DNA from 3 places in the Rossellomorea sp. H136 genome. Region 1 is predicted to be linked to each of the others. Evidence: riboswitches for the same ligand, from Rfam matches in the RefSeq annotation. Region 1 holds a riboswitch; each other region holds the start of a gene.
What was found. A riboswitch is a leader RNA that binds a small molecule or an ion and turns the genes downstream of it on or off. The one in region 1 is predicted to bind cobalamin.

Region 1 (10,905 bases):
CGAAAGAACAAGCGATGTATCACTTCTTGAGCGGATATACATCGAAGCTTGCAGGTACTGAGCGCGGAATCACTTCACCACAAGCCACATTCTCGACTTGCTTTGGCTCACCATTCCTGCCACTCCCTGCAACTCGTTATGCTGAGATGCTTGGGAAGAAAATCGATGAGCACAATGCTCAAGTATTCTTAGTGAACACTGGTTGGACCGGTGGAGAATACGGTGTTGGTAACCGCATGAAGTTATCTTACACTCGTGCTATGATTCAAGCAGCGCTTGAAGGGGAACTGACACACGTTGAAACAGAAACGGACGACATCTTTGGTCTGAACATCCCAGTTCACGTTCCTGGTGTTCCAGACGAAGTGCTTCAACCAAAGAGAACATGGTCCAATGAAGCAGCCTATGAAGTGAAGGCAAAAGAACTTGCCCACAAATTCAACGAAAACTTCAAGAAGTTCTCAAACGTACCATCTGAAATCGAACTTAAAGGCGGACCAGCCGTTAAATAGTCTATATAATAAACATACTAAGATTAGTGGGTAAAGTCATCGACGGATGTCTTTACCCACTATTTTTCTTTTTAGAGTTATAGTGAGAAGTGAAAGAAAGCTCGACCAAAGCCTCAAGGATTTCGAATCCGTATCAAAAACCGAGCCTCTTCACTTTCATTTTTGAATCAGGTTTAAGTATGTTGGGGCCATGAGCTCGTGTATAGGAAATTAGAATCAAAATGAATAAGTGAAGGTCTTTCAAAAGGACAACGAAGAGAGGGAAAATATTTGGAATTAGTAATTGCTTTAGATATTTCTATGGGGAAAAGCTACAAAGTGATTTACGATGGTCAAACCTGTCTTTCGGAAGGGGAATTTCTTCATAATAAGTTTGGTTTTCAAACGCTGCTTGATGAGATCGGAAACCTTTCTGAAGAACCTATTCTTGTTTTTGAATCAACAGGTATTTATTCAAAACCAGTTGAAACCTTTTGTCAAAAGAACCAATTGCACTACTCTTTATTAAACCCTCTTGAGGCAAAAAAACAACTAGAACAAGGGACTCTAAGAAGCTGGAAAACGGACAAGCATGATGCTCACAAATTAGCACAAGTTCATCAACAAAATTGCCGAGTAGAAAAAATCCAACAACCAGAAATATATAGTCGACTCCGGGATCTTTCTCGCTTTTATCAGGAAATAGAGGAAGAAAAAAAACGTATGCGAATGTACTTGCATAATGCACTACAATTAAGTTTTCCAGAGCTTGAACACTTTTTCTCGAGTAAAATGACACCCTACTCCTTAACATTGATGGACCTATTTCCTCATCCAGACTTTGTCTTAGAAAAGAGCCAAACAAAAATCAAGAACCTTTTGAAAAAAAGTACCACGAAAAGAATTTCAGAAAATCGTGCTAAACAGAAGGCAAGTCAAATAATAGAATACGCCAAGGAATCCTATCCAGCTATTTCTTCAGCGAGTATTCAAACATCAAAAGTTCAATACTATGCAAAACAACTCCTCCGTTTATTAGAGGAAAAAGAACACGTTTCTAACCAGTTGATTAACGAGGCAAAAAAGCTTCCTGAGTTTGAAGTACTTATCAGTCTCCCTGGGGTGGGTGACATTAGCGCAGGACTTTTTATCGGTGAGTTTGGTGACCTCTCTCGCTTTTCTAATCATAAAAAAGTCAACGCATTTGTGGGTATTGATATTCGAAGATATCAGTCTGGAAAATACGCAGGACAAGATCATATTAATAAACGAGGAAATCCTAAAGGACGAAAAATTTTATATCTCATTGTTCGGAACATGATCCGCCAACAAAAAGCAGGATCAAATCATATCGTTGATTATTATTACAAATTAAAAAAGCAACCTATCTCCAAAAAGGATAAGGTTGCCACTGTAGCTTGCATGAATAAGCTACTAAAATGTATATATTCCATGGTCAGGAACAATACAAAGTACGATTACTCGCACGCGGTCTCTATGGACCAATAATATGTAGTTTAGTATACCATGAATATCCTCAGTTTAAAATTATGAATAGCTGAGGTTTATTTCCTATGCATAAATAATAGTGAATAATCCTTCAACTTATGATTTAGTACTTGACTAATCGTAGGAAAGAGGCTGGGACAAAAGTTTTTTATCCTAAGTCAAACCCGAACAAACCTGCTTCTTAGTGGGCAGATTTGTTCGGGTTTATTATTTATTTTCGAATCATTTGATTTTAGCTGTTTCCAGCGGTTGATTGGAGTGCAAGACGAAGACTCCCTCGGGAAAAGTTATTATGTCAGGGCTTTGAACCGTATTATTCTCTTTATAAAATTTTTTTTGCGTGACGTTAACCAGTTTTATTCCCTTCATTTTTCATTTGTTCAAAATAAAGGGAAATATACTTACGCGTTGCGTTAAGAGACTGGAAGGATCTCCCTTAAATTCATTATGGGCACTTTTGATCTCTGCTTATTAGGTGGACTCACCCTCCCATATCTCCTGGCATCTTGTGCCTACATTCCTTCGTTGGGTCTTTCCCTAACGCAGAGGCCGGCGTATGCTCCTGCATGGACTGATCAATAGATCGTCGAAAGTCGTGTATGGGCCGGCTTCTCAGTGTCTGGGTTGTAGAAGAACTACGTTTTATATCAGTAGTTTATGCTGCTTTATAAGGAGCGAGAAAAGGCATATCTTGTATCATTCGTTCGGCATCAAATTTCGTTTCATACTGGCTAAGACCGTGACAGATTTGAAGGAGTTTGCGACAAAGAATCACAAGTGCTTCTTTTTTCGTTACCGGCTTCTCTCGGTTTTCACTGTAATACTCATAAAGTGTCTTAAAGGCCGGATTGGCGTGAAGTAATGGCAACATCGCTTTGTATAATAGGGACCGAAGCCTTCTCCTCCCTCGCTTAGAGATTCTTTTTCTGCCTTTTGATTCACCGGATGAGTTGGTTACGAGTGTAAGTCCCGCGAGTTTGAATAGTTGGCGTGGATCTTTATAACGTTTCAATGAACCGGTTTCGGAAAGTAGCTCTAAAACGGTCGATTCGCTGATACCAGGAATGGACAAAAGGTAATCAAAATCAGTCAGCTCACGGGCAAGAGCGATAAGATTTTCAGTTAACGAGTTTATCTGTGATTCATACATGGACATTTGATCAAGTAACATCCTGATTTCCATGCGCGCCATCTCCGGACTGTCTTGAAGTCCAATTGAATACTCCGCTACTTGGAGTAGTCGTTCTACTTTCCTTTTCGACAGATAGCGAATCCCCTTTTCCTGAAGAAAACCAATCAGTTCTTCGGGAGAGAAAATCAAGAGATCTTCCGGTAAAGGCGCATATTTCAAGATAGCCTGAGCCTGTTTACCAAGCCCTTTGATTGCGGAGGTAAACTCAGGGAAGTAAAGATCGAGCCAGCGTCGGATGCGGTTTTGAATGGAGGCCGATTGGTCTTTTAAACGGGCTCGAAAGGCCGTCCCCCGGCGGAGTTCTGAATCGATTTTCGTCATTTCCCTTGGCAAACTATAATACCCTTGAGGCATCATCTTAGCGATGACACGGGCATCCTTTAAATCATTTTTACTCTGCAGGTTATCGTCCAACTCTTTGGATTGTTTTACGTGCAGAGGATTAACAAGGACGAATGGGATGCCTTGATTCGTTAGAAAAGCTGCGAGGTTCATCCAGTAATGACCGGTAGGTTCAAAGCCTATGATGACCTCTTTCTTACCATGTGTCTCCATTAACTTCATGAGAGTCGCGTAAAAGGTTTCAAAGCCGTTAAGCGATTGACGAATGACAAAGCTTTTCCTAAGTTCACGTCCGCGTTCATCTACGGCGCACGCATAGTGGTTGCGCTTGGCGATGTCGATGCCAATAACTAGTGTCGTTTCAGAAATTTGATTAATACGTCGATTTCGATTATCATGCATGTGAAGATCCTCCTTAGTTATGAGCGATTGGTTAGCACCTGCATCATAACGGAGGGTCTTTTTTTATGCAATAGTGACATTCTTATCTCACAGGAATAGCTCCTGCGGGAAAGTAGCTTATGTGAGACCCCGCAGGCTTGCCGAGGAGGCTCACGGGCTACCCGCGGAAAGCGTAGTCTTGCACGGAAATCATTAGCGGTATGAAGAACCTACACTTCTATTGTTCGTATTTATTTCGTGGTTTTTTAGTTTTGTCCCAGCATCTTTATTATCATTATAATCCTTTCTTACGGCCGGTGATTCTGTTAAATAAAAAGACAACAATGGCAATAACAAGTAAAACGTGGATGATGGCTCCTCCGATTTTAAAAATCAATCCGAGTAACCAAAGGACTAAAAGAATTCCAATAATGGTCCAAAGCATGAGTTTCCCTCCCAGTAACTGTGTTTGATGCTAAGATTCCCTATTTCGATGAATTTAAAACTACACATGATATTTCACCTGAAAAATTTTTCACCTATTCTTAACTTCTGTTAGTCCATATGAATTTATACAAATGACATTTTCACTGGCACTATCTGTTATCGAAATACCTCAAAAAATAATACTTTACTAAATATTTCTAATTTTGGTATGATAATGATTATTTACAAGGGGGGAACAAGATGATCAGACAGCTAACGGAACAGGATCATGATATTTGCCAGCAGCTCATTCAGCAGCAGCCGGCTGAGAATTTGTTTATTATCGGGGATATTGAAGCCTTTGGGTATGAACAGGATTTTCAGAAAATCTGGGGCGACTTTGATGCGGAAGGGAAATTGAGGGGAATCCTCCTTAAGTACAGAGAAAACTTCATCCCTTTTTCCATGGGGGAATTTAATGCGGAAGGATTTGCCGCAATCATTAATGAGACTGAAGACTACAGCATCGTTTCCGGATTAAAAAGGATCGTCACGCAGGTTGAACCCTTTTTATCCAGAGAAATTAAATCAATAAGACATATGCACTATGCGAAATGTGACAGCACGGAATCAATGGATCGACAAGACCTGCCTCATGTTAAACAGGCTACCCTCAATGATTTACCTAAACTTGTTGATCTTTTGAACTCTATCCCTGAATTTAGTGGTGGCGATTTTTCTATAGAAAAAAGAAAACATAGCATGGAAGCCGGAGTTTCGAGAAGCTATTACGTAGAAGAAGACGGGAAATTTGTTTCTTCTGCTTCCACAACCGCCGAAAACAGTATGTCTGCGATGATTGTCGCTGTCTGTACACATCCTGAGTATAAGAAAAAAGGATATGCGACCGAGTGCATGACAAAGCTTTGTCGAGACGTACTAGAAGAAGGAAAAGAATTGTGCTTATTCTATGATAATCCTGAAGCAGGAAAAATTTATAAGCGAATCGGATTCAAGGATATTGGATATTGGTCTTTGTATAAATTTTAGTCATAAAAAAGTTGACTCCCAAAAAAGAGTCAACTTTTTCATTATGCAGCTGCTTTCCGATTCCCGATTAACCTCGCCTGAACCAATCGTTGTCTTACAGTGATCCCAATCCAGCTGGCCAGGAATGCTTTGATAAGTCCAACTACGATAAATGGATATACACCTGCTGCCATTGCCTGATTCCAGCTAAGATCGGCTACAAATTTCAGTTGAATGGTACCCAGGATCAACGTAATGATCATTCCAACTGTATTGGCAATCATCGCCATTGGAATGGTGAATTTGGTTTTTTCAAGGATGAAGCCTGTAAAGAAAGCCGCTACGATAAAGCCGAATATATAGCCTCCCGTAGGCCCGACCAGTACCTGTGCCCCTCCACTGAAGCCTGCAAATACAGGAACACCGACTGCTCCCAGGGCTGCATAGCATATCATGGCAAACGCTCCATATCGGCTTCCAAGAATTGTCGCTGTAATTCCTACTGCTAATGTTTGCCCACTGATTGGAACGAGTGGCAGTGGAATCTCAATCTGAGCGAAAATCCCCGTAATCGCAGCAAAGATAGCACAATGAATGATCACCCTTAGTTTTTCTCCGTTCACTTTCAAATCCCCCTTGTGTATGTAAACTATGTATAACATTAAGTTAACACAATTCGAAGGATTTTGGGAAGCTTATTTTTTTCTCCCTTCCTTTAACTGGGAGCATAGACATTGCATATCTTCTCTTCTGCCTGCCATTCTAAAGCGGTTTTTAATGAAATCCTCCCTTGGGGGAACTCATCAATCCCCTTATCACTCACCAAATACAGGATGGTGCTATTTGGCTGATATTCATTAAATACTTGAATGATTCTTCCTATGGCTATGTATGGCATTTTCTTTTCTCTCCTTATGAGCAGGACGCAAATTTTTCAACTGCGTCCTGCGTTTTGAAAAGGAATCAATCGAACGTAATCACCTACACTCGATCATACTTCTCTCCGTTTCCCGTCTATTAACTTTCCTTTTTAAGCAGCATCTCTTCACGCACTTGTTCCGCCGCTTCCACCATTGTTTTAAGCGCTGATACCGTCTCATCAATTCCACGTGTTTTCAAACCACAATCCGGGTTGACCCAGAATAAATGGGGATCCAGCACTTCAAGAGCCCGATGTATATTACGGATTAATTCTTCACGCTTCGGCACCCGGGGGCTGTGTATGTCATATACCCCCAGACCAATCCCTTTGTCATACGTATTGTCTTCAAAAACATGGATTAATTCCCCATGACTTCTTGATGTTTCAATCGAGATGACATCAGCATCCAGATCATTGATGGCATCTATAATGTCTTCAAAATCCGAATAGCACATATGTGTATGGACCTGGGTTTGGTTCTGTACTGATGAAGTGGCTAATTTGAAAGCGTAAACGGCAGCCTTAAGATATTGCTCCCAATTTTTATTTTTTAAAGGCAGTCCTTCCCTAAGTGCCGGTTCATCGACTTGTATCATACGAATTCCATTGGCTTCTAATTCCTCTATCTCTTTTTGGAGAGAAAGCGCGATTTGATTAGCTACTTCATAACGTGATACATCATTCCGAACAAATGACCAGTTAAGAATTGTGATAGGACCCGTTAACATCCCTTTAACCGGTTTATCCGTTAATGATTGAGCGTATACGGTTTCTCTAACGGTCATGGGTTCTTTAAAATTCACATCACCATATATGAGTGGTGGCTTCACACATCTGGAACCGTATGATTGTACCCACCCATACTTCGTAAATTGAAAACCTTCTAATTTTTCACCAAAGAATTCAACCATGTCCGTCCGCTCGAATTCACCATGTACAAACACATCAAGGCCGATTTGTTCCTGAATTTCAACCCAACGTTTGATTTCTGCATGAATATATTGCTGATACTCCCCATCAGAAAGTTCTCCCTTCCTCCATTTCAACCTTTGCCTTCTCACTTCCTGGGTTTGAGGAAAACTGCCGATTGTAGTGGTGGGTAGAAAAGGTAATGAAAAGTACTTGGCCTGTTCCAGTTTACGAACTTGGAAAGGATCCTTTCTCCCGACATTGTCGGGATGCAATTCTTCAACCTCTTCCTCCACCTCCCTATTATTACGCAGCGGAGATTCATTTAAATTCTTAATCGCCGTTACACTTTGAGCGATATCATCTTCTATTGATTCAGCTCCATTACGTATCCCCTTTGTTAAAACAGTGATTTCATGTAATTTCTCATCAGCAAATGATAGAGCGTCAATGAGGGGGGGGCCAAGTGTTTCTTCATTCTGCAAGGTTACAGGTACATGTAGTAAACTGCATGATGGTTGTATGATCAACCGATCACTTGGAACATATCCTGCAATGAACGAAAGAAGTGAATGGGTATCCGCAAGATTACTTCTCCAAATATTCCTGCCATCAAGAATGCCGGCAGCCAAGAATTTATCCTTAGGAAAACCAAATTTCTTCAGCGCAGCCAAATTTTCTCCTCGATCATACACAAAATCTATCCCTATGCCATCTACCGGGAGTGTCAACACCCGCTGGTACCTTTCCAAACTATCATAATAGGTTTGAAGGATGATCTTTAACCCGGGGCAGGATTCTTTAAGTGTTTGATAGACTTCTTTGAATTGATTTATCTCCTCATCCCCGATGGATGTGCACAATATCGGTTCATCCATCTGTACCCACTCAACACCTTCTTCCTGTAATTCACGCAATACTTCAGCATAAAGAGGGACAAATTGATCAACATGGGTTTTATAATCCCCGGTTTCGTACCCTTTAGACAATTTCACAAAAGTGAAAGGACCTAAGATAACCGGTTTCCCTTTTATCCCTGTTTTTTCTTTTGCCTCTCTATAAAAATGCAGGGGACGATTTTCCACTAACTGGGGTACGATCCCATCAAGTTCAGGAACGAGATAGTGATAGTTGGTGTTAAACCATTTTGTCATTTCTAATGCCACCGCGTCCTTTGAGCCTCTAGCCATTTCAAAATACGTTTCAAGAGAGACCTTACCCCCACTATAATGAAACCTCTTGGGAACCAAACCGAACATGACGGCTGTATCAAGCACATGATCATATAGGCTGAAATCTCCAACCGGAACTAAATCAATCCCCTGATCTAATTGCTTCTTCAAATGGTTGACTCGTATTTCCTCCATTTGCTCTAAGAAGGAATCCTTTTCAATCTTCCCTGCCCAAAATTGTTCCAGCGTCTTTTTCCATTCACGCTTTTCACCGATCCTTGGATATCCTAAATTCGAACTGATCACCTTACTCATTCATTCCTCACTCCTTATCTTGATTTGATTGTCATCAACAAAAAAATCTCCCTTTCAAATGAAAGAGAGATTCATACGTATCACTAACTAGAGTTGAGACCAACTTGTATTCTCAACACGTATTCCTCACCCCTCTCTATATCCACGTAGAGCATAAGCGCATACAACAGGCAGGTCTCCTGACTTAGGTTCACAGTTCCTTATCCCTTCCCATTTCAACAGAAATAGTGGTTGAATGATAAGTCACTCCCCATCACAGTGGCGGGACCGTGCCGGATTTTCACCGGTCTTCCCTTTTAGCTGAGCATGACTCAGCACCTATTGCATTTTTCTATTAAATTTTTCTTTCATAAAAACGAAAAACCCTCTCTAACTACCATAGAGAGGGTTTCATGTTATTAGAATCCTCTCTTATTTTCCAAAGCAATTTGCTTTGCAGGAATTAGCACCTTTTCAACACATCGGTTGAATGGTTGCCGGGTTTCACAGGGCCAGTCCCTCCACCTCTCTCAATAAGAGTTACATACATATTCATCTACTGTTTCGAAATTTGTAATAATCGTAGCACGGTACATATGAGCTGTCAAAAGAAATTTAATCAATAACTTACACTTTTCTAATAATAGGTACTTTCTACATAATGACATTTGATACAAGACCTTGTTACATCAGTCTCATAGAAGACATGCCTGCAGTTTTCCTGAATGCTCTTCACTTCTTTTTCGAGTTGAATGATTCTCTGATTGAGTGTTACGATATCATTCTTCAATTTGAGTACATGACAGCTCGGTTTATCGATAGATGTTTGATCCATTTTCCACAAACTCCTTCGATTTTTCTATCAATCCTCTTTCTATATCCTTTTGGACATCGTCAAGATCGGTTGCCTTCATGCCCCTGATATCGTGTGAAATTCTCATTGAACAAAACTTTGGTCCACACATTGAACAAAAGTGGGCCGTTTTTGCCCCCTCAGCAGGAAGAGTTTCGTCATGAAACTCTCTTGCACGCTCAGGATCCATGGATAAATTAAACTGGTCATTCCATCTAAATTCAAACCGAGCCTTAGAAACGGCATTATCTCTAATTTGTGCCCCTGGATGCCCTTTCGCTAAATCTGCTGCATGTGCTGCGATCTTATAAGCAATGACACCTTCTCTCACATCATCTTTATTAGGTAATCCCAGATGCTCTTTCGGTGTTACATAGCACAGCATGGCTGTTCCAAACCAGCCAATCATGGCAGCCCCTATGGCAGAAGTAATGTGATCATACCCCGGTGCAATATCTGTCGTTAAGGGACCCAATGTATAAAAAGGAGCTTCATGACAGATTTCCATTTGCTTATCCACATTTTCTTTAATCATATGCATCGGTACATGACCAGGTCCTTCAATCATCACCTGTACATCATGCTTCCAAGCAATTTTGGTTAGCTCACCTAATGTTTCAAGCTCTGCAAATTGTGCTTCATCATTTGCGTCGGCTATTGACCCCGGCCTTAATCCATCTCCTAACGAAACGGAGATATCATAGGCTTTTAAAATCTTACATATATCTTCAAAGTGTGAATAAAGGAAGTTCTCCTTATGATGGGCAAGACACCATTGTGCCATGATTGAACCTCCACGGGAGACGATGCCTGTTGTGCGAGTAGCCGTCAGATGAATAAACCGCAATAATACACCTGCATGAATGGTGAAATAATCAACCCCCTGCTCCGCCTGTTCGATCAATGTATCCCTGTACACATCCCATGTAAGATTTTCTGCAATCCCGTTAACCTTTTCAAGTGCTTGATAAATCGGTACTGTACCTACAGGGACAGGAGAGTTTCGAATGACCCACTCCCTTGTTGTATGAATGTTTTTTCCTGTTGATAAGTCCATTATTGTATCGGCACCCCAACGAGTTGCCCACGTCATTTTCTCCACTTCTTCTTCAACGGAAGATGACACGGCCGAGTTTCCGATATTCGCGTTTATTTTCACATGAAAGTGACGACCGATGATCATCGGTTCACATTCAGGATGATTAATATTAGCAGGAATGATGGCCCTGCCATTTGCTACTTCTTCTCTGACAAATGAGGGTTCAACATTTTCCCGGATAGCGATGAACTCCATTTCCGGTGTAATGATTCCTTTTTTCGCATAATGCATTTGAGTCACATTACGACCCGGTTTTGCCCGCATCGGTGTACGTTGGATAGTAGGG
Region 2 (10,905 bases), 1.1 Mb from region 1:
GTCATATCCCGCCATTCCCTGGACAGCTTTTCCATTGGGACAATTCCTTTCCCAACCTCTGAACCTATCCAGATCACTCTGCGATCAGGGTCTTCTTCTTCCCACTGTTTTAAGGTTTGCATCAAAATTGAAAAAGTCTTTCGGACTTCGGAATCATAATTTAAAATGGTTGATCGAATTCCATACTCAAGTCCCTCTATTACGATGACAGGGTTTGAAAAGTTGATATCATCCAAATGAATCCTTTCTCCACTAAATAATGGAATCCAGGTTGTATCAGTTTCTTTAAGATTAAAATGGGTTTTCACCCATATGCTTTTCCCATTAAAGGAACCTCCCGTAACGAAGTACATGTTTGATTCCTCCAATCATTTTCTGTTTTCCATACCATTTCATACCCTTCTCCATGGTTGACCTTCCATTCCCAAAACGTTCTGTGAACATTTCTAGGAGATAAAGAAGTTAATAGATGTCGAATGACTCCACCATGAGTAATAACGGCGTACCGCTTCCCATTGTGCTCTTCTATCTGAGCTACGATCTGTGCCCAGGCTAAATCGACTCGTTTTCCAAATTGATCTATCCCTTCCCCATTTGGTGGAGAAATGGATGGGTCCAATAACCATTCTTGATAAACATCGTCACCCTTTAAGCTCTCGTAGGTTAAACCTTCCCAGCCTCCAAAGTGTATCTCTCTTAAAAGGGATGAAGAAATTAATGGAGCATGAGGAAACAGTAAGTGAGCTGTTTCTAAACAGCGATTAAGATCACTCGAAAAGCATCGTTCATACTCTTCAAAAAAAGTATTTCGCCTTTTTAGTAATTCGATTCCATTTCGAGATAAACTGGAATTGGTCCAGCCGAGGTATTTCCCCTTCTCATTTTCCTCTGTTAAACCATGGCGAATACATGCAATAACCATATAGTCATCCATAAACACAACTCCACTCCCTCTACACTGCCCCCGATTGTATCACCGGACATACCGCCAAACCATTTGATGGATCTAGAATAGGCAAACCAGAATAAAGCTAACGTCACCACGGTGAATAAAGCATAAAAATAAAAGTAATTTAAAAAGAAGCTGCCGACTCCACCCAGGAATAAACCAGAAACAATCCAAATAAGATCATAACCCGTCACATTCTTACTGAAACCATATCCCATTCCTGACGTCTGGGCTGCAGGGATAAGAATTAAACTCGCCCCCATCATCATTCGACTTAAAAAGGGAATCGACACAAGGACCATACCAATCAAAATAGTGGAATGGGTTTGAATGATGGTTTCATAAATGAATAAAAACCGGGATGAAAGCAATACCACCAGGGACAAAACGCCAAAGGCACCTACCCTCGGGTCTTTCATGATGTCTAATCGCTTCTCCCTATCTCTATAGGAAAAAAAGGCATCACTTGCATCCATATAACCATCTAAGTGGATACCACCCGTTAATACGATTGGCATTACCCAAATATAGAATGATATTCCTAAAGGGCTTATGTGGGTAAAAGAATTCAGAAAAACATATCCTCCTAGAAGAAACACACCTACAAAAAAACCTAGCAGTGGAAATGTTCTGACCATCCACTTCATTTCCCTTTTGCCTACTGAAAATTCTTTACGGATCGGCAGAATCGTAAAAAACTGCAGGTTAAGGAGAAAGCTTTTAAATATGATCATGAGGCAACCGTCCTTCCTCATTCGGACCCCTCTTTTTCACAACTGGGATTCCCGCCGTCATTTCGATTGCCACACATGCTTTTTTCACCATTCTTATATGTAATGCACCAAGTCGTTTCTGGAAAGTAAGAAGATCGTTTGAATCAATTGGAAGGTCAGAAACCAATTCATTACTAACCAGGATCAGTACATCAACTTTATTTAGCAACTTTAAGATAGACTGATAGATTCTCTCTTCTATATACTGACCTTTCACCTTTCTACTACCATATGTCTCATTTGTTAAAAGAGTCGTGAGGCAATCTAACAGAACTACGGAGTGTTGAGGAATTAGGTTGATTATCCTATCAATTGAATTCGGACATTCAATCGTCGTCCATTCCACAGCATACTCTTGCCGGTCCTGCTGGTGTTTCAAGATTCTTTGCTCCATCTCCCTGTCAGTGTTTACTCCACAAGCAAGATAGACCAATGGAAGGTTTGCCTTTTTCTTCATTATCGCACATTTTTCAGCAAAAGAGCTTTTGCCGCTTCTAACCCCTCCGGTTATAAAATATAGGGTTCCCAACCCGATTCCCCCTCTCCTCTATCACCCTGTCGTTGATATAATTCTACTCTGTTTGATCCAAATAACGTTGAATAGCTTTTTTTGTCACCTCATATACACCGCGCCCAATCAACTTCCCTATTGGTGTAATCGGCCCGGCAAACGGTTCCAGCTCACCCTTTTGACTTGAAGCAATCAGAATACTGTCGGTCGGTGTCCCGGTTGCAGGCTGACCTGTTCTTCTGTCCCTCACATTCATATCGTAAAGGGCCCTCACTTTCGCTTCTGTTGAGGTTACAAGGGCTTCTATATATGCTTCATCTGATAGATTCCCATTTATGAACACCCACGTATTAATCGTGCCTGGCCTTAAATCAATATCATATTGATAACTTGTTGAGACATCAATCGCATTCCCGACACCTGCTGTCACTACAACGAAAACCGAATGCCCCTGAACTTCGAAACGATCGCATACCATATTATTTAAAGGAAGAGCCGTCATCATGCCTACAGAAAATGAGGGATCCAGGCCTTTATGAACAAGAAACTCTTTCATATCCTCTTGATAATCTGAGCAGTCATAATCTGCAGGGACTCTTCGATTGATAAAGTGCCTGTACCACCCGATTCCTGCACCAATAATCCCTGAGGACATGCATTTTAATGGATAAGGGGCAGAGAAATGTATGTATTCTTCCCTCATGTTTAGGTAGCTTTCATCTAACACAAAGCTCTCAGTCGCACTCTCCTCAGGAACAATTACCATTTGAGGTTTTGCCACTAAAGGATGAGCTTGTTTCTGAACCTTTGTATGATACACCTCTTCGATATGTTTCTCTTTCAGAACCTCTTCCGGGTGGTGGAGAAGTTTGGTTTTTCCTTTGTCTAAGAGAAGTAAGCGATCACAGTATAAACTTGCTAAATTTAAGTCATGAAAGATCGCGATGACCGTTAAATTTTCGTGTACCGTTTGATTTTTAATTAAATCCAACAATGATTTCTGATACGAAAGATCAAGATGATTAGTGGGTTCATCAAGCAACAGGACCTGTGGCTCCTGAGCGAGAGCCTGGGCAAGGAATACCCTCTGCCGTTCTCCCCCGGACAACTCGTGAAGGAAGCGGTGCTGAAAGGGCGTAATGCCCGTTTGATCCATTACCTTTGCTACAATTTCGGTATCCCGTTCAGTCGTTCCTTTAAAGAAACCTTTTTGGTGAGAATATCTCCCTAGCATAACCGTCTCCCTCACTTCATAGGAAAAGGATTCTGTCGATATCTGAGGAAGTACCGCTACCTGTCTGGCTAAATCCCTTGAAGAAAAATGATGCAGTTTTTTTCCTTTTAACGTGATGTTTCCACTCATTAATGGAAGCAGACCCGTCACGGCTTTTAACAGCGTCGTCTTTCCACTTCCGTTAGGTCCAAGAATCCCAAAGAATTCTCCTTTATCTATATGAAAATTCATGTCTTCCACTATTATTTTATCGTTATATCCCACTGTCACACCGTTTACATCTATCATGATGAAAACCCTCTTTTCTTCAGGAGAATATAAGCAAACATCGGGGCACCAATAAGAGCTGTTATCACTCCAATCGGAAGCTCGGTTGGTGCAATGATGGTTCTTGAGATGAGATCAGCCAACACGAGAAAGCCTCCGCCTACAAGGATGGACAAAGGAAGTAAGTGTCTATGGTCATGCCCTACTATCCTTCTTAGAAAATGAGGGATTACAAGTCCCACAAATCCAATTGTACCTGAAACGGCGACAGCCGCTCCCGTCAGGATACTTCCTGCAATTAAAATAAGGAGTTTTCTTCTTTGTACGGATATTCCGATATGATGGGCTTGTTCTTCACCAAAGCTCATGCCATTCAGTTCCTTGCCATTGAGAAACAAAACTATCACTCCAATTAAGAAAAAGGGGAATATTATCGTAATGTAATCCCACCCTCTCATGGACACGCTTCCAAGAAGCCAACCGATGATTTGTCTTAATTCCTCTCCCGTCAGGGCGATCATTAACGATATAAAGGAACCTAAAAAAGAGCTGAAAATGATACCTGTTAATATGATGGTTTCTACCTTCATGGTTCTTTCAACCTTCTGTGCAAACCATAATACGAGAAACACGGTTATAATCGAACAAAGAATACTGAGAAAGGGAAGCGTAAACTTTCCAATGAAAGGAATGCTCCAATTAAAGAACAACGTAATAACAGCGCCGACCGATGCTCCTGAAGACACACCCAATGTATATGGATCAGCCAGAGGGTTGCGCAATAGTCCTTGAAAAGAAGCTCCTGCAATTGCTAGGGAGCTTCCAACCAATAATGCCAGTAATACTCTGGGCAATCTTATTGAGTACACTATATTTGCAAACATTGGATCAATTTCTTCCGGTATAGGGAATCCAAACCATTTAGCTCCAACGATGAACAGAATATCCATCGGTGGCACAGAGACGGTTCCTATCGAAATACCGGCAAAGAGAGCGAAAAGTAAAAACGTCACAGCCAATCCGTATGTTATCCATATTTTATTCTGTAAATAACTCCGGATAGATCGACTTTGCAATTTCCTCTACTCCTTCAACTAATCTCGGACCGGTACGTGTGACCAGATCTGAATGTACGTCATGGACATCTTCATTTTTTATGGCGGTTACATCTTTCCAACCTTCTCGGCCCATCACTTGATGTTCTTTAGGATTTTCACTATAAAAACCATAGGTAGTAATGATGACGTCCGGATTGAAAGAGATGACTGCTTCTTGGTTAACTTGGATCCATCCCTCCTGATCACTCATCACATTTTCGGCATTTACAAGTGAAAGCATTTGATCAATAAAAGTATTTTTCCCTGTCGAATATATGTCAGGAGAAGGTGAAACCTCTACATACACTTTTTTCTTTTCAGATACACCACTGACTTTTTCCTTAATGGATTCTAGATCCGCTTTCATCTCAGAAATGACGGATTCAGCTTCGTCTTTTTTTCCGACCAATGTGCCGATGTTTTTCATCGTGGTGTACACTTCCTCAAAGCTATTGGCATCACGTACGATATATATCTTTACCCCTGCATTGCGAAGCTGTTCTAACCCTTCTTCTGCCGACACAGCAGTGGACTCATGAGCAAGAACCAAATCCGGATTCAGACTGATGATCTTCTCAACGTTAAATTCCATTCCACCTATTTTTTCTTTGTCCGCCGCTTCCTTTGGGTAATTATCAAAATCTGAAACCCCTACAATTTCCTTATTCAACCCTAACTCGAATAAGATTTCTGTGTTACTTGGAATCAATGAAACAATATGCTTAGGTTGCTCATCCAGAGTGACTTTATTATTCAGGGCGTCGTTTACTGACAAAGGAAAAGCAGATTGTCCCTGACTGACTTCCCCGCTATTTTCATTTTTTTCTACACTTTCTCCGTCAGTACCGCAAGCTGAAAGGAGTCCTAGAGATAATATTAGTGTAATAATGATTTTGAATGTGTGTTTCATACGTTTTCCTCCTGTAAATAAACTTATTCCCAGACAAAAAAACATCTCCAGTGGGACTAGAGATGCTGTGTAAGATGCATAAAAGGCTTTAAACCGTTAAACATGCATATTACACCTTTCTATCCGCGTAGTATGGGTGCGAGATAAATCAGGCAGGTCTCCTGGCTCATGGTCATTGCTTGCTGCACCTTCCCATGCACATTTGCACAGTGGTTTTTATACAGTTCACTTCCATTTACAGTGGCGGGACCGCGTTGGAATTACACCAACTTCCCTATTATGAAGCGAAGAAGTATCGTCACTTCCGCTTCACCTGATCTCATGTCATATGTAATTATTCCGTTCAACAGAATTATACACAAGATTCTATGGATAGTGAATGGAATTTGATAAACTTTGCTGAAAATAGCAGTAATACTTCTTTTCGAAACATTTACCGGTGCAACCTTTCGAGCTAATAGATTGTCCCCTCCATTCTTTCGTGTTAAAATCTGTTTCAAGCAATCGCTTTACTGCTTTAGAGGAGCACATATGGTACAGGAGGTTCAGCAATGAATGAAAAAAAAGAAATCGCTACCTTTGCTGGTGGTTGTTTTTGGTGTATGGTAAAGCCATTTGATGAATTACCGGGCATTATTGATGTTGTGTCAGGTTATTCAGGGGGACATCTTGAAAACCCAACATATCAAGATATAAAAGCAGGAAAAAGTGGACATTACGAAGCTGTTCAAATCACATATAATCCTGATTTGTTCCCTTATGAAAGATTATTAGAGCTATACTGGCCTCAGATTGATCCAACGGATGATGGCGGACAATTCCATGACCGCGGGGATCAGTACCGCACAGCTATTTTCTATCATAATGAACACCAAAAACAATTAGCTGAAAAAACGAAGAACGAAATAGTAGTCAGTGGACGATTCAGAAAGCCAATCGTCACAAACATTCTTCCTGCCTCCACTTTCTATCCGGCAGAAGAATACCATCAAAAATTCTACAAGAATAATCCAGATGAATATAAACAAGACCGTGCAAAATCAGGTCGCGATGAATTTATAGATAATCATTGGAAGAACTAAATAGTGGGATGAAATAAACTCCTTTCGCCAAACTAATGGCAGGAAGGAGTTTTTGTATGAAGAAAAATGAGAAAAATACAGAAGACAAAGAGCAGGTTATCGGGTTTGAAGGCCCAGGGAAAGTCGTCAATTTCTTTGACCCCTATCCGGATGAAGATGAAGAGAATGTAAATAACTCGGATACGGTAGATAATCATTCTTCAGAAAAATAGTAAAAACATAAAAGGTGAAGATTATTTAAATTTAACCTTCACCTTTTCATATTAACCAATGCCAATGTGTCCATTTTGTAAGACTTCAAACAAATTTGACATGAATTCATATGCACCAAACATCCAGTCCTGATGAATAAAGGTATCACCTTTAACGAAAATGGTTAAAATGTCGGTAAAAAACCAAAAGATCAGAGGGTGAAAAAATGTATATTTGGTTAGGGTCTATTATTCTTACCGTTTTCCTGTTTACTAGAATCCCTACAGTCAAAAAGTCCATTCATGTAAGGAATAGTTTTCTCGTAAAAAAATGCTCCATCATCATTCCAGCCAGAAATGAAGAACAGACGATTGGAAATCTATTATCGAGTATTCAGAAGCAATTTATTCAGCCGTTTGAAGTGATCGTTGTAAATGATGGATCTAAGGATCGAACGAAGGCAATAGCTGAAGGGTTCGGTGCAACTGTCGTGGATACTCCCCCTCTTCCACATGGATGGAAGGGGAAATCTTGGGCTTATTGGAACGGGGCGAAAGCATCAAAAGGTGAATTCTTACTGTTTGTTGACTCAGATACATGGTTCGAGCAAGCAGGACTTCTTAGAATATGTGAGACTTATCAAGAACAGCAATGTCAGGGAGTTCTGAGCATTCATCCCTATCATAGGATGAATAGTGGATATGAGACTTTATCCATGATGTTTCATTTAATGGTATTCGCCGCAACAAGTGTAACCCATCTCCTTTCCGGGTTGGTCAGGCCTTCGGGTGGGTTTGGTCAGTGTTTCCTGTGTACAAGAGATGTATATCAACGAATCGGTGGGCACCAAGCAATCAAAGGAGATATGGTGGAGCATTTTGCTTTAGGTCGACGTGCAAAAAAATGTGGAGAATTAGTAGAAGCAGTCAGCGGACGCAATGCCATATCAATGAGAATGTTCGGGAACGGGTTGAGTGAATTATTCCACGGGTGGTCGAAGAGTTTCGCTTCCGGGGCAAAATCGACAAACATCATCCTTTTGGGACTATCTTCTTTGTGGATTACCTCTCTCACTTCTTTTGTCATACATTCGCCGGTAATGGTATGGACAGACCCATATATTTATATGATTCAGTACTTGTTTTTAAGTGTTTATTTGTATTTCATTCTTAGCAGGATTGGAAATTTCACCCTTCTTGAGACGCTCTTATTTCCAGTCCATATTCTATTTTTCGTTATGACCTTTTCCCACTCGGTGTTTACAACATTTTTGAGGAAAAACACAAAGTGGAAGGATCGATACATTTATTTAGAAAAAGGGAAGGATGAAAAGATGAAATGACCATCCTTATAAATATTTTCGCATGTGTAAGTATTCATTTCGTTATTCCCTTTTTGACATTCAGATTTACCACCAAACAACTCCAAAGGTTGTCCCCCCTCTTTCAGCCTCTTTAAATGGAAGCCAGGGGTGGTATGTTTCGGTTTTTGAAGATTAAAAAATGGAAGAAATATATACCTGATGAGGGGGATGGTTTCGTGGTGGCTTAAATAAGAATGAAATCTGCCTCTCTTCTCAACAGGGGCGGATCACGTTCCTTCACGAATTGAATTGTGCCGAAGTATCCCACTGGCTACAAATGATACCGGCACCTTTATTTTACATTCTAAATAGTGGAGTCGAGTCCTGTGTAATGTTCCTATACGGAATATTATTTAACCTGCCTCATATTCTCTTGCAGCGCTACAATCGAATGAGGGTCGTAAAGATAATAGTTCAATATCCCCAGTTGAAATTTCGGAATCTAAGTCCCCAAATTTCTAACCATTTTACAAATAGTGAATAAATTTATAAGAGTTGGACCATTTTAATGATAAGAACCGAGGAAGTCCTCCACTTCAATCGCCATACATCACCCGATTTGCTCGGTTCCCTCTTCTAGCCCCTCCTTCTTCCAGGACAAATAGTACAACTCTATGGACTCCTTCACAAGGGAGAATCCTTTTTCTCAAATTAAAAGTGGTCAGCGCCGTCAAGCACCGGAGCTTTTGCTGATGTATATAAAAGAGTGCTGACAGTTAGTCAGCACTCTTTTATATATGTTCAAGAAAATCAGGATAGGCTACACTCTCTGGGTGAGCCTCCCATTATTGTTTTTACTTTTTTAAGTAAGTCCAGCCTTCTTCTTGATAAACCCGGTCTTCCTTCATGAGTTTTCCAAGGGCTCGTTTGAAGGAAGCTTTGCTCATATTAAAGCGATCTTTGATATCATCCGGCTGGCTCTTATCCCAAAAAGGAATAGCTCCATTTCTTTCTTCCAGATACTCAAGAATGACTTCTGCATCATCCAGCATTTTGTCCTGCTTTAACGGTAAGAATGAAACATTTAAGTTCCCGTCATCCTTAACGTCAATGACTCTCCCTTCAACCAGCTCTCCCAGTCTCGGCTCCGCCTTGCGTTCATTCTCGTGAACGAAGCATCGATATCCTTGTTCGGATAGGAAGAAGGTTCCGACTCTTAGCAGTCGATACACTCGTCCCTGGACTTTTGCGTTCATCATTTCTGTAGATGCTCTTCTAGACACCTGTTCAATGATATTTTCAGTGGCTAATCGTCCGTATAAGCGATCCTGCTTATCACGATTCAATGTTAAAAACAACTGATCGCCCGGGTTTGGCCAAAGTTCCAGGAATTTAGGAAGATCGTCTGCTGACACTAAAATATCCTTAGGAAGGCCAATGTTAACGAAAACACCTAAATCCTCGCGTTTATCCACTACCTCAGCCCATCCGTAAGCACCGACTTGTACTTTAGGGATACGCATTGTGGCCGTAAGGCGAACATCCTTATCATGATAAAGAAATACCTTCACAGTATCTCCTTCTTGAATTTCTTCTGTTATTTCAGAATGGTGTAATAGCACACGATCTATTTCATTCGTTAAAAAGAAACCATAGGGTACTTCATGATCAACGAATAAATCCACTACCGTACCTGGTTTTAAAGAAGACATTATACTATTTCCTCCTATTTCAATTAAGTATTAACTTAGTCATCTCTCTACTCAAGATTTGTATTCACTAAATATAGCTTTTTTCAATGATTATGTATAGTACATGAGGCGATTTTTATAATAAACCATCAATTTAGAAAATAAAGAATTCGTTAACATTTATGGAAACCTCTTACCGTTTCATCTGATGGTAGCAAGAATGTCATCATACCTAACAAAGGGAGAAAGCTGCAAAGGATCATGACGAAACGAATGGTGAATAGATCGGCGAGTCCCCCGAAGATGACTGCACCTACAGCTCCCATTCCAAAGGCAAGTCCAACGGTTAGTCCTGATACCATTCCAATCTTGTGGGGCAATAGCTCTTGTGCATACACAACGATTACACTAAAGCTTGAAGACAAAATAAACCCGATGCAAAAGATAAATGGATAGACGATACTTAAAGATAAGTAAGGTAAAGCAAGAGTTAACGGGGCAGCACCTAACATTGAAAAGAAAATGATATTCCTTTTTCCAAAACGGTCTGCCAGCGGCCCTCCCAAAAAGGTTCCCAGTACTCCCGCAAACATAAATACAAAAATGTATGCTTGCGCTTCTTTAATTGAAAGACCGTAATCCTCAATTAAATAAAACTGGTAGTAATTGGATAACCCAGCTCCATACCACGAACGGGCAAACACTAAAAACACTACCAACACCATTGCCCATTTAATTCTTCTATGAATCGGTTTTTTCTTCACGTTTGTCTTGTTATGTCGGTTCATCTTCTCATTAGAACGTAATTGTTCAGAGTACCAATTGGATACATGAAATAAAACAATGACCCCTAAGATTGCTACAAAGGAAAACCACAAAGCCCCTTTTTGGCCAAA
Region 3 (10,905 bases), 2.1 Mb from region 1:
CGAAGTAATGATTAGGGACGGACCTACCGAAAAGGTCCGTCCCTTTACTTGTTCATAATCGTCAGGAAACCCTGAACGCCTGATGTCCTTTACCATACAATAATGACTATATTTTCTTAATGGAAATCGCGTCACGCATTTTTTGCAGGGAAGATTTGGATAGATCTTTTCTTTTCATCATGGTGTTAACGTAGAGGGCATCGACAATACTAAGTTGACTAATTCTTGAAGCAAGTGCTTCAGATCGATATTCGGTTTCTTGAGATACCGTAAATAGAGGAATGTCGACCCCGTTGCTTAGAGGGGATTTGGCAAAGTGAGTAATGGCAATGGTCGTTACCCGATTTTTCTTCGCTACGTCCAATACTTCCAATAAATCTTTGTTCGATCCTGAATGAGAGATAAAGACGATCACATCAGCATCGGTCAATTGTGAAGCGGAGATCAGCTGCATATGGGGATCATTGTACGCTGTAGTGGTCATGCCTGTTCTGAGGAACTTATGATGAGCGTCCATGGCAACAAACCCCGATCCACCCGTACCATAAAATTCTATTCTTCTGGCACCTATCATCCCTCGAATAGCTTTCGTAAACATTTCCTCGTTCAGCATGCTTAGAGAATCCTCTAATGTTCTGATATTGGACCTGAACACTTTTTGGGCAATAACGCCTTCAGAGTCCTCTTCATTGATTGTTTCATGAATATCTTTGATAGGGGTCACCAGGTCGGATGCAAGAGAAATCTTCATGGCCTGGTAGCCTTTAAAGCCCAAGCGTTTACAGAATCGGAAGACTGTAGCATCTGCAACGTTCAGTTCTTCCGCTACACCACTGATGGTGGAGTGGATAATTTTTTCTGGATTAGCAATAATAAATTCTGCAATCATCTTTTCTTTTTCACTGAATTGAGAGTAATGAGAACGGATACGAGGTAAACAATGCTGTACTTTTTCCTCTTTCATGCAGGGGAAACCTCCTCTAAGCGAATTCTTCATGAAAATAATTTTAACCTACTTCATGAAATAAAAAAATATTATTTCATAAAAATCCACCACGGAAAATTATTTCGTATTATAATATATACGGTGAAAATATAATTACTCGAAGTGAAAGGAATGATAAATATATGAAAAAACAACAAATAGGGGTTGCTGGTGTCGGAGTGATGGGGAAGAGTCTGGCTTTGAATTTCGAAAGCAGAGGCTATTCCGTTTCCATCTATGATGTGTCTAGTGAGAAGGTAAGAGAAGTACTTGAAGAGCATCCAGAGAAGAACATGGTCGGTACTCATGATGTAAAAGAGTTCGTACAGTCATTAGAAACACCACGAAAAATATTGATTATGGTTCCAGCCGGTAATATTACAGATAAAGCGATTGAATCATTGCTTCCTCATTTAGATCAGGGGGATATTCTGATTGATGGAGGAAACACATACTTTGAAGATACGATTCGCCGCAATAAGGAACTTGGTGAAGAAGGAATCAACTTCATCGGTGCAGGTGTCTCAGGCGGAGAAGAAGGCGCTTTATACGGTCCTGCTATCATGCCGAGCGGTCAAAAGGAAGCATACGATTTAGTCGAGCCTTTCCTGACAGCAATTGCGGCCAAGGTAAAAGGCGATGCGTGCAGTACATATATCGGTCCAGATGGATCAGGCCATTATGTAAAAATGGTCCACAATGGAATTGAGTACAGTGATATGCAGCTTATCTGTGAAGCGTATTATCTTATGAAACATGTATTGGGTTTAAGCGCACCTGATCTGCATGAGATATTCAAAGAATGGAACGCGGGGGAGCTCGACAGCTACCTGATTGAAATCACGGCAGATATTTTCACAAAGGTGGATGAAGAAACAGGAAAACCCCTTGTTGACGTAATCCTGGATACAGCAGGCCAGAAAGGAACAGGGAAATGGACGAGTATTTCTGCACTGGAATTAGGTGTACCATTATCGATCATTACTGAATCTGTATTTGCCCGTTTCATCTCTGCCATGAAGAAAGAAAGAGTGAAGGCAAGTAAAATCTTAAGAGGACCAAGAAATATGGAGTTCTCCGGTAACAAAGAAGAGTTTATCGAAATGATTCGTAAAGCGTTGTATTTAAGTAAAATTTGTTCATATGCACAGGGTTTCGCCCAGCTTCAATCTGCTTCTGAAGAGTATAGTTGGAACCTGAAGCCCGGCGAGATTTCCATGATTTTCAGAGGTGGTTGCATCATTCGTGCAGGCTTCCTGGAAGAAATCAAGAAAGCGTATGATCGTGAACCGGGATTAACGAATTTGCTGCTCGATCCGTATTTCAAGGAAATCGTTGAAAACTATCAGGAGGAAGCGAGAGAAGTGGTGGCTACAGCCATTAAATTAGGTATCCCTGTACCGGGTCTTGCGAGTGCTTTAGCATATTATGACAGCTATCGCTCTGAGTCATTGCCAGCCAATCTCCTTCAAGCTCAACGTGATTATTTTGGAGCTCATACGTATCAGCGTGTGGATAAAGAAGGGACATTCCATACAGATTGGTTATCTAAATAAGAAGAAAGCCCTGTGGGAATCCCACAGGGCTTTTGGTTAACGTTTCATTCTTTGCTTGATGAGTCATTTTTCGTATGATGCTTATTTTTCTCGTCCCACTGCTCTTTTTTTAAGTCATCGAGGGGAATTGGGTCTACATTTTGCTCACTTTCATGCTGATCGAGAATGCCGTCATGATCTTTATTGATTTGTTCAGGATTGTCATTTGCCCTTTTCGTCATAATCTTTCATCCTCCCTTAATGAGTCGTTGTTGTACCATACCCTTCTTGAGCAGGTGAAAACATCGGGAGAATAGAACATAAGAAAGCCACCTAACCGTGTAGGTGGCTTCTTTGGTAGAGCTTTAGATTTTTACATCAACTTTAGCATTTTTCTTTAAATCTTCTACATGCTTAACAAGTTTTTCTTGTTTTTTCTGTTGTTCTAACTGAGTCTTGATTTGAGGTTTAACTTCTTCAAATTTTGGTGCATCCTTTGATTCACTCTGAGCTTGCTGACTTGCGTACTGATCGTAAAATTTCTTCATTTCATCTTCAGAGACTTCTTCTACTTTGATTTCTTTTTCAACGTAGTTTGTGTATTTGATGTTTTCAGCGATTTGAGTTTTTAATTCGTCCATCGTGAATCCTGCTTTTTTCATTGCGTCTTCAAACTTCTTTTCATCACCGTACTGCTTTTTAACTTCTTCCAGTTGTTTATTGATTTCATCTTCTGATGCCTTATATCCTTTTTCATTGGCTTGCTGCATAAGGAGTGTTTGTCCAACCAGGCTATCAATTGTTTGTTCCTTGATTTTCTTTGCTGCATCTTTACTTGTTGGGTCTTGCCCCATTTGTTGATATTGCATTTGTGATTGAGTCAATACGTTATTGAAATCTTCACCTTTAATTTTTTCGTCGTTTACAATGGCAACGATCTTATCTTTTTCAATCTTTTGCTCATCCATTTTCTTCTGCATTTCTTCCATTTGCTTTGCTTGCTCTTCCTGAGCCTGTCCATCGCTTTTTTCTTCTGTTTTCGCTTTATCGTCAGCTTGTTTTTGGCTCTCCTCGTTCGAACCGCAAGCGGCTAGTCCAATCGATAATAAAGCTAATAGTAAAGTCGTTAATAATTTTTTCATAATAGACTCCTTTCAGAAGTAAGGTGTGATTTCAAAAAAAATCACTTAATGCGCATTTTAAAGGAAAAGCCCGTAAAAAGAAAGTATTTAAGCCAAAAAGTATAGAATGTAATGAGGTTGAAATACAGTGCATTACTAATATGGTCCCTATTCACTATAGTGTATGCGGTTACATTCGACTATCAACTGCCGGACAGTAATGATAATGTAAGAAGACTTTCACCTGGTTTCTAAAAAAGAGGCTGTTTAAATCGAGAACTTTTCCTCCATTTAAACAGCCTATAAAAAATATTGGGGACCAAAGAATACTGTCAAACAACCTTCTATTTGAATTATATAGAGTGGCTACATTTTCTTCAACTAACATTTAGGAAGGTGTCGGCTGACTAGTATCCTTTAGTAGGCAGTATTCAATCTTCTTCTATTCTTTTCATGGAAAATAATAATTATAAGCATATTTTAAAGGAAGGGTTTTCCTTCCTTTCCTTCAACATGTTACATCTCTTGACTTTAAGAGGGTAATAGAGTGATACTATTAAAAGATTTCAACTTCTATACAAAATGAATAGTTTCACTTGTAAATTCATTTTTAATCGTTTATGATGGTACAGAACACAACATTTTGTGTTCTGTTTAATTATTTTAACTATATATTGATTATAACCTGTGAATAGGGTGTCTGAATGGACTTAAAAGGGAATCCGGTGTGAATCCGGAACTGTCCCCGCAACTGTAAGTGCTGACGAAATAAGGAACTGCCACTGTCATATACGATGGGAAGGCCTTAGAGTAGGGTGAAGCACAAGTCAGGAGACCTGCCTTGTTTATCACGTGTTATCTTCTTCGGGAATTGGGAGGATAAAGCGAGGATTGGAATAGGACCAATAGTCTGTTCACATATCTTTCGTACATAAAACCCATCCGTTTAGAAGGATGGGCTTTTTTTGTATCCTTCCCACACTGTATAAATTGGGAGGAATTATGATGTCAATCGTATCACAGGAACAGCCGATAACTATGGAAGTAAATGCAATTCTTACAAATCTCCACAATCGCTTTCCACAACTTCATTTTAAAGAGTTCGACGAAAAGACTTATAAGTATGCAGACGGTCAATCTGAATTGAGTAAAGATAAACTTTATCATTTCATGATCCTCACGGCAGTAGAACGGATCTCTGCCCATGAACCTGATTGGACGTATGTGGCTGCAGAATTATATTTAATGAAACTTTATCGTACCATCGCTTATTCAAGGAGAGTGGAAGAAAGCGAGTTGTACAGTTCCTTTTATGAATTAATTCAAGGCTTGACTGATAGGAAACTATATACACCCGCACTATTGGAAGCATATAGCAAAGAAGAAATTGACGCTTTGGGGAAGATCATGGATTCATCTAAAGACCATCTGTTTACGTACATAGGGATTGTCACATTAACAGAGCGGTATTTAACTAAGTCCCATGATGGTGAAATCCTTGAATTACCTCAGGAGAGATTGCTGATCATCGCCATGACACTATTTAAGAACGAACCCAGTGATAAGCGGCTGGCGCTTATTGAAGAAGCTTACTGGGCCTTGTCTAATTTGTATATGACGGTTGCAACTCCTACGTTTGCCAACGCCGGCAAAAGCCATGGTCAGTTATCTAGTTGTTTTATTGATACGGTAGCAGATGATTTAAGAAGTATTTATGACAGTAATACAGATGTTTCCACATTAAGTAAAAATGGTGGAGGTCTCGGTATTTATATGGGGAAGGTCCGTAGCAGAGGAAGTAATATCAAAGGCTTCAAGGGAGTAAGTTCTGGTGTTATTCCATGGATGAAGCAATTAAATAACACAGCCGTATCCGTTGATCAATTAGGACAACGTCAAGGAGCGATCGCTGTTTATTTAGATGTATGGCATAAGGATATATTTCCTTTTCTTGATACACGATTAAATAATGGAGACGAAAGGCAGCGTACTCATGATCTTTTCACTGGAGTAAGCTTACCGGATTTATTTATGGAACAAGTGGAAAATAGAGGGGATTGGTATTTATTTGATCCTCATGAAGTGAAAATGGTAATGGGGTATTCCCTGGAAGATTACTATGATGAGTATGAGGGAGAAGGTTCGTTCAGGGAAAAGTATTGGGAGTGTGTAGAATGTCCTGATCTTTCCAGGGAAAAGGTTCCAGCAATTGAAATTTTCAAGCGGATCATGATTTCCCAGCTCGAAACGGGAACGCCATATATGTTTTACCGTGATACAGTCAATCGGCTAAATGCCAATCAGCATAAGGGGATGATCTACTGCAGTAATTTATGTACGGAAATCGCCCAGAATATGAGTGCGACCGTCATGGAAGAAGAGGTTATCAAGGACGGGAAAATCATTACCTATAAATCTCCGGGGGATTATGTCGTCTGTAATCTGGCATCTGTTTCTTTAGCTAAGACAATCATGGATGATGAGTTGGAGAGAGTCGTGTCCATAGGAGTGAGATTACTTGATAATGTCATAGATATTAATAAACTTCCAGTCCTGCAAGCCCAACTGACAAACAGGCGCTATAGAGGGATTGGATTAGGAACCTTTGGCTGGCATCACCTCCTTGCATTAAAAGGCTTGAAATGGGAGAGCGATGAAGCAGTTGATTATTGTGATTCACTATACGAAGATGTTGCTTATTACACGATAAAAGCAAGTCATGAATTAGCGAAAGAAAAAGGTTCCTATCCATATTACAGCGGTTCCGACTGGTCGACTGGAGAGTATTTTTCGAAGAAAGGATATTCTGGACCGAGGTGGGATTCACTCAGGGATGATGTTTCTTCGAAAGGAATTCGAAACGGATATTTAATGGCCGTTGCGCCCAATTCGTCCACTTCGATCATAGCAGGCTCTACAGCAAGTATCGATCCTTTGTTCAGATTAGAGTACTCGGAAGAAAAGAAAGATTATAAGATTCCTGTTACAGCACCTGATTTATCACCTAAGACGACCTGGTATTACAAAACGGCTTATAACGTAGATCAGCACTGGAGTATTAAACAGAATGAGAAAAGACAACGTCATATAGATCAAGGAATATCGTTTAACTTGTATGTGCGGAATGATATCAAGGCGATAGAACTATTATCTCTTCATATAGATGCATGGAAGTCAGGATTGAAAACGACTTACTATGTGAGATCGACATCTGTTTCAAATTTTGAAGAATGTGAAAGCTGCCATAGCTAACTGGGAGGAAGATGATAACGTGAATGGATTAAAGCAGCGAATCTTAATAGATTCTGAGGCACCAAATAAATCTACTGGAATTGTAAATGGACAGAGTTCGAATATTTTAAACTGGGATGATGTCAGGTTCTCATGGGCCTATCCAAAGTATAAGAGAATGCTGGGGAATTTCTGGACTCCTTTTGAGATCAATATGGCAAAGGATATCAAGCAGTTCCCTACTCTTTCATCAAAGGAGCAGGAGTCCTTTTTGAAAATCATCGGTTTACTGGCTCTCCTTGATAGTGTGCAGACAGATTACGCCGGTAAAGTGGCAGACTATCTCACGGATTCCAGCCTGAATGCATTGATGATCATTTTGGCACAGCAAGAAGTTGTCCATAACCACTCGTACAGTTACGTTTTATCGAGTATCGTGTCCAAAAAGAAGCAGGATGAAGTGTTTGATTTCTGGAAGAATGATCCAATATTGAAGAAGCGGAACGAATTTATAACGAATGGCTATAAAGGATTTGTAGAATCCCCCACCATTGAGAATCTATTAAAGTCAATCATCTATGATGTCATTCTTGAAGGTTTGTTCTTTTACTCCGGTTTTGCCTTCTTCTACAATCTGGCCAGAAATCAAAAGATGGTGGCGACATCGACGATGATTAATTATATCAATCGGGATGAACAGCTTCATGTCGGCTTATTTGAAAAAATATATAAAGAAGTCCTTAACGAGAATCCGGCTTATCAAACGGAGGAGCTGCGTGACTTCGGACAAGAAGCTTTCAAACAGGCAGCTCTCCTGGAAATAGAGTGGGGAAGGGATATCATCGGATCTCACATTGAAGGGCTTTTAATGAGCGACCTTGAAGATTATATTAAATTTATGGCAAATAAAAGAGCCAAACAGCTGGGGTTTGAAGAACCATTCAAAGGATATAAGACCAATCCATTAAAATGGATCATCGCCTATCAAGAAGTGGATAGAGGGAAGACCGATTTCTTTGAACAAAAATCTAGGCAATATACGAAGACATCGGATGCTAATGGGTTTGATGAACTGTAAAAATAAGAAAAGCGAGTCATCACGACTCGCTTTTTGCCTTATTATTTCTCAATAAATCTTTATCCAATCTATTTTTCGGTACCATTTTCTTATAAACATAGTTGAGAGAGTTGGGCTGGTGACATTCCCAATAATATGAAAATACATGTTTATCTCTCCCAGTGGTGGGAATATACATACTAGATTGAATGAGAGGAGAGGTTTTACATGGCAAATCATTCTACAGAAGAAAAAATGGAGTCTAAGGTGGACAAAACATTAGATAATCTGTCCCAGGACAAAAAAGAGGATATATTATCTAACTTTGATCATTTTAAACAATACTTAGGTAATAAAGTTTCCTTGGCGGATAAGTTAGGGATGAATGAAGAGCAGCAGGCAAAGGCAGCCCAGAAGGTTGGGGATTATCTTGCGGCTCATGAGGAGCCGAAGAATAGAGAAGAAAAGTTATTATATGAATTATGGAAAGCAGGAAACAAGGAAGAGCAGCATATGCTTGCCCATATGTTAGTGAAGTTTGTTCAAGCTGAATCATAAAAAATTTGGGCATCTGAATGGATGCCCTTAACTTATGCTTTTTTTACATATGTATTTCCGGGTCTACCTTTACCGTCACATTCCCTTTGATGGCACGGGTGATCATGCAAGACTGCTCTGCTTTCATCAACAATTTCTTCGTAAGGGTTATGTCTTTTTCAGAAGTGGAGGGACCTAATGTCAGCACAGGGCGGTGAATGATTTCTTTGTATGTAATGATCCCTTTTTGAACTTCCACAATTCCTTCAGATGTCATCGATAAGACCGTTTTCTCAATATGACTTCGTTCAAGCATCGCTGCCAGAGTGATGATATAACAAGTTGCTGCTGCTCCAAGAAGCATTTCATCAGGGTTTGTCCCTATTCCAGGACCTTCCATTTCAGTTGGAATGGATATTTTCGTATGAAAATTTTCCGAGCTTAAAGTACCTGTATCATTTCGCAACCCCGGCCAATCAGTAGATATATGAAATGAGTGTCTAGCCATATAAATAAACCTCCTAATAAGCATGGTAAGGATATTGTAGCCACTATTTAATGTGATGGCAAAGAAAAAAGACCCTACAGAGTAGAGTCTTTCGAATTAGCTTGAATTATGCTTTAGTAACGTTAGCAGCTTGGTCGCCACGGTTTCCTTGAACGATTTCAAAAGAAACTTTTTGACCTTCTTCTAAAGTTTTGAATCCTTCGCCTTGAATAGCTGAGAAGTGTACGAACACGTCGTCTCCACCTTCGCGCTCGATGAATCCGAAACCTTTTTCTGCGTTAAACCATTTAACTGTACCTTCTAACATAATGTTACCTCCTCGTGTGTTCTCCACACAATTGTATTACTATTCTTGCTCACGTAACTTCAAGGCGAAAAGCTTTAAAAACTTTGTCTATCCTTCCATTCCGAACAAAAATAATTCTCTTACATAATATCAGGTAACCATTTAAAAGGCAACACTTATGAATGAAGGAATTAAAAATAGGCAGAAAAATGTGTGAATTTCACATGAATAATATGTGCCTTTCAAAAAGTACATAATGTAAAGGATTTAGAGGTTCGTTCGGACATTCCACAGCTCAGGGAAGAACCGATGGTCCAGAACCTTTTTTAGATAGCCTACGCCGCTTGATCCTCCAGTCCCCATTTTATGACCGATGATACGTTCCACGGTTTTCATATGTCTGAAACGCCATTGTTGAAGCCAATCCTCAATATCGATCAATTTTTCTGCTAATTCGTATAAATCCCAATACTGATCGGGATGCTTATAAACTTCTGTCCATGCATCCAATACAGTCTGATCTTCCGTGTAAGGATTCTTATAATCCCGAAGAAGTACATCTTCATGAATGGGTAAGCCTGCTTTTGATAGGGCAAGGATAGAAACATCATATAGGGAAGGGGCCTCGTATGCCTCTTTAAGCTGGGCTAATAACTCAGGATCCTTCTTATAAATCTCCAATACATGTTTCGTTTTGTATCCAAGGGCAAATTCGATCATTCTATATTGGTAGGATTGAAATCCTGATGCTTGCCCAAGGCTGTCCCTGAATTGAACATATTCTGATGGTGTAAGTGTGGATAGCACATCCCAGGCATGAATGATTTGTGATTGAATCTTTGAAACACGTGCCAACATTTTAAATGCAGGGGAAAGTTCACCTTTTTGAATGGAAGTGATACTAGCTTTGATTTCATGCAGAATCAATTTCATCCATAACTCACTTACTTGATGAATGATAATGAATAACATTTCATCATGGTGTCCGGATAATCGTTTCTGACTATCAAGTAATGTATCCAGACCAAGATATTCTCCATAGGTCATTTTATTAATAAAGTCGGTGTATACATCTTCATTCCCCATTGTTTCCTTGTCGTTTACCATATCGATTCTCCCTTTCCTTTCGTCTGTTTCAAACAGTGATGCAAGAAATTTTCTTTCTATATATTGATTTCTTGAATGAGGGGGAGAAATCCTTTATTAATTTCGGTATTTTCATGAATATTGATTGCTGTTTTTTGAATTACTTTGTTTATTAGTTCAATAGCGTCATCCATTCAGACAAAAGTACCTATTTTATCTAAAGAAATTATTTCTAATATAGAAAGTTATGTTAATATTAGAACAATTTAAAATGCAAGTGGGGTGAATGGTGTGAGGAATATTTACATTTCTACTCATTTATATATACGTAGGTTAAAGAAAGAAGATTGGAAGGATATTCATCTCTATGCGTCTCAAGAAAATGTGTCTCAGTATCAACTATGGGGTCCGAATTCAGAGATGGAAACATTAATATATGTGGAAGAAGCTCTGAAAGCTGAAAAGATAGTTCCACAAACAAGGTATGTTCATGCCATGGTTGATGAGAAAACCGGTCGTGTGATTGGTGCAGGAGAAATAATAATCAAAAGCTTCGTTC

Region 2: another riboswitch for cobalamin. It lies ahead of ACYH0O_RS13960 (ABC transporter substrate-binding protein); the one in region 1 lies ahead of metE (5-methyltetrahydropteroyltriglutamate--homocysteine S-methyltransferase).
Region 3: another riboswitch for cobalamin. It lies ahead of ACYH0O_RS08945 (ribonucleoside-diphosphate reductase subunit alpha); the one in region 1 lies ahead of metE (5-methyltetrahydropteroyltriglutamate--homocysteine S-methyltransferase).

Annotation. Positions count from the first base shown of each region.
Region 1 is NZ_CM166371.1:3,904,501-3,915,405, forward strand. Features, by position in the region: gene pckA (phosphoenolpyruvate carboxykinase (ATP)) at 1-512, shown strand, start outside; gene ACYH0O_RS19890 (IS110 family RNA-guided transposase) at 783-2,000, shown strand; gene ACYH0O_RS19895 (IS110 family RNA-guided transposase) at 2,656-3,936, opposite strand; gene ACYH0O_RS19900 (lmo0937 family membrane protein) at 4,211-4,360, opposite strand; gene ACYH0O_RS19905 (GNAT family N-acetyltransferase) at 4,603-5,391, shown strand; gene ACYH0O_RS19910 (biotin transporter BioY) at 5,433-5,999, opposite strand; gene ACYH0O_RS19915 (hypothetical protein) at 6,086-6,268, opposite strand; gene metE (5-methyltetrahydropteroyltriglutamate--homocysteine S-methyltransferase) at 6,388-8,688, opposite strand; cobalamin riboswitch at 8,841-9,025, opposite strand; SAM riboswitch class I at 9,097-9,207, opposite strand; gene ACYH0O_RS19925 (hypothetical protein) at 9,305-9,502, opposite strand; gene thiC (phosphomethylpyrimidine synthase ThiC) at 9,480-10,905, opposite strand, start outside.
Region 2 is NZ_CM166371.1:2,761,762-2,772,666, forward strand. Features, by position in the region: gene ACYH0O_RS13930 (bifunctional adenosylcobinamide kinase/adenosylcobinamide-phosphate guanylyltransferase) at 1-353, opposite strand, end outside; gene ACYH0O_RS13935 (histidine phosphatase family protein) at 305-934, opposite strand; gene ACYH0O_RS13940 (adenosylcobinamide-GDP ribazoletransferase) at 892-1,683, opposite strand; gene ACYH0O_RS13945 (bifunctional adenosylcobinamide kinase/adenosylcobinamide-phosphate guanylyltransferase) at 1,670-2,251, opposite strand; gene ACYH0O_RS13950 (adenosylcobinamide amidohydrolase) at 2,295-3,755, opposite strand; gene ACYH0O_RS13955 (FecCD family ABC transporter permease) at 3,752-4,810, opposite strand; gene ACYH0O_RS13960 (ABC transporter substrate-binding protein) at 4,773-5,741, opposite strand; cobalamin riboswitch at 5,876-6,074, opposite strand; gene msrA (peptide-methionine (S)-S-oxide reductase MsrA) at 6,293-6,823, shown strand; gene ACYH0O_RS13970 (hypothetical protein) at 6,880-7,035, shown strand; gene ACYH0O_RS13975 (glycosyltransferase family 2 protein) at 7,242-8,357, shown strand; gene ACYH0O_RS13980 (glycosyl-4,4'-diaponeurosporenoate acyltransferase CrtO family protein) at 8,578-8,862, shown strand; gene ACYH0O_RS13985 (CvfB family protein) at 9,173-10,030, opposite strand; gene ACYH0O_RS13990 (MFS transporter) at 10,183-10,905, opposite strand, start outside.
Region 3 is NZ_CM166371.1:1,760,129-1,771,033, forward strand. Features, by position in the region: gene ACYH0O_RS08920 (nucleotide pyrophosphohydrolase) at 1-8, shown strand, start outside; gene ACYH0O_RS08925 (MurR/RpiR family transcriptional regulator) at 107-964, opposite strand; gene gndA (NADP-dependent phosphogluconate dehydrogenase) at 1,129-2,541, shown strand; gene ACYH0O_RS08935 (hypothetical protein) at 2,586-2,762, opposite strand; gene ACYH0O_RS08940 (SurA N-terminal domain-containing protein) at 2,886-3,662, opposite strand; cobalamin riboswitch at 4,319-4,499, shown strand; gene ACYH0O_RS08945 (ribonucleoside-diphosphate reductase subunit alpha) at 4,644-6,893, shown strand; gene ACYH0O_RS08950 (ribonucleotide-diphosphate reductase subunit beta) at 6,913-7,950, shown strand; gene ACYH0O_RS08955 (DUF3243 family protein) at 8,185-8,487, shown strand; gene ACYH0O_RS08960 (SACOL1771 family peroxiredoxin) at 8,531-8,974, opposite strand; gene ACYH0O_RS08965 (cold-shock protein) at 9,081-9,281, opposite strand; gene kynA (tryptophan 2,3-dioxygenase) at 9,528-10,367, opposite strand; gene ACYH0O_RS08975 (GNAT family N-acetyltransferase) at 10,638-10,905, shown strand, end outside.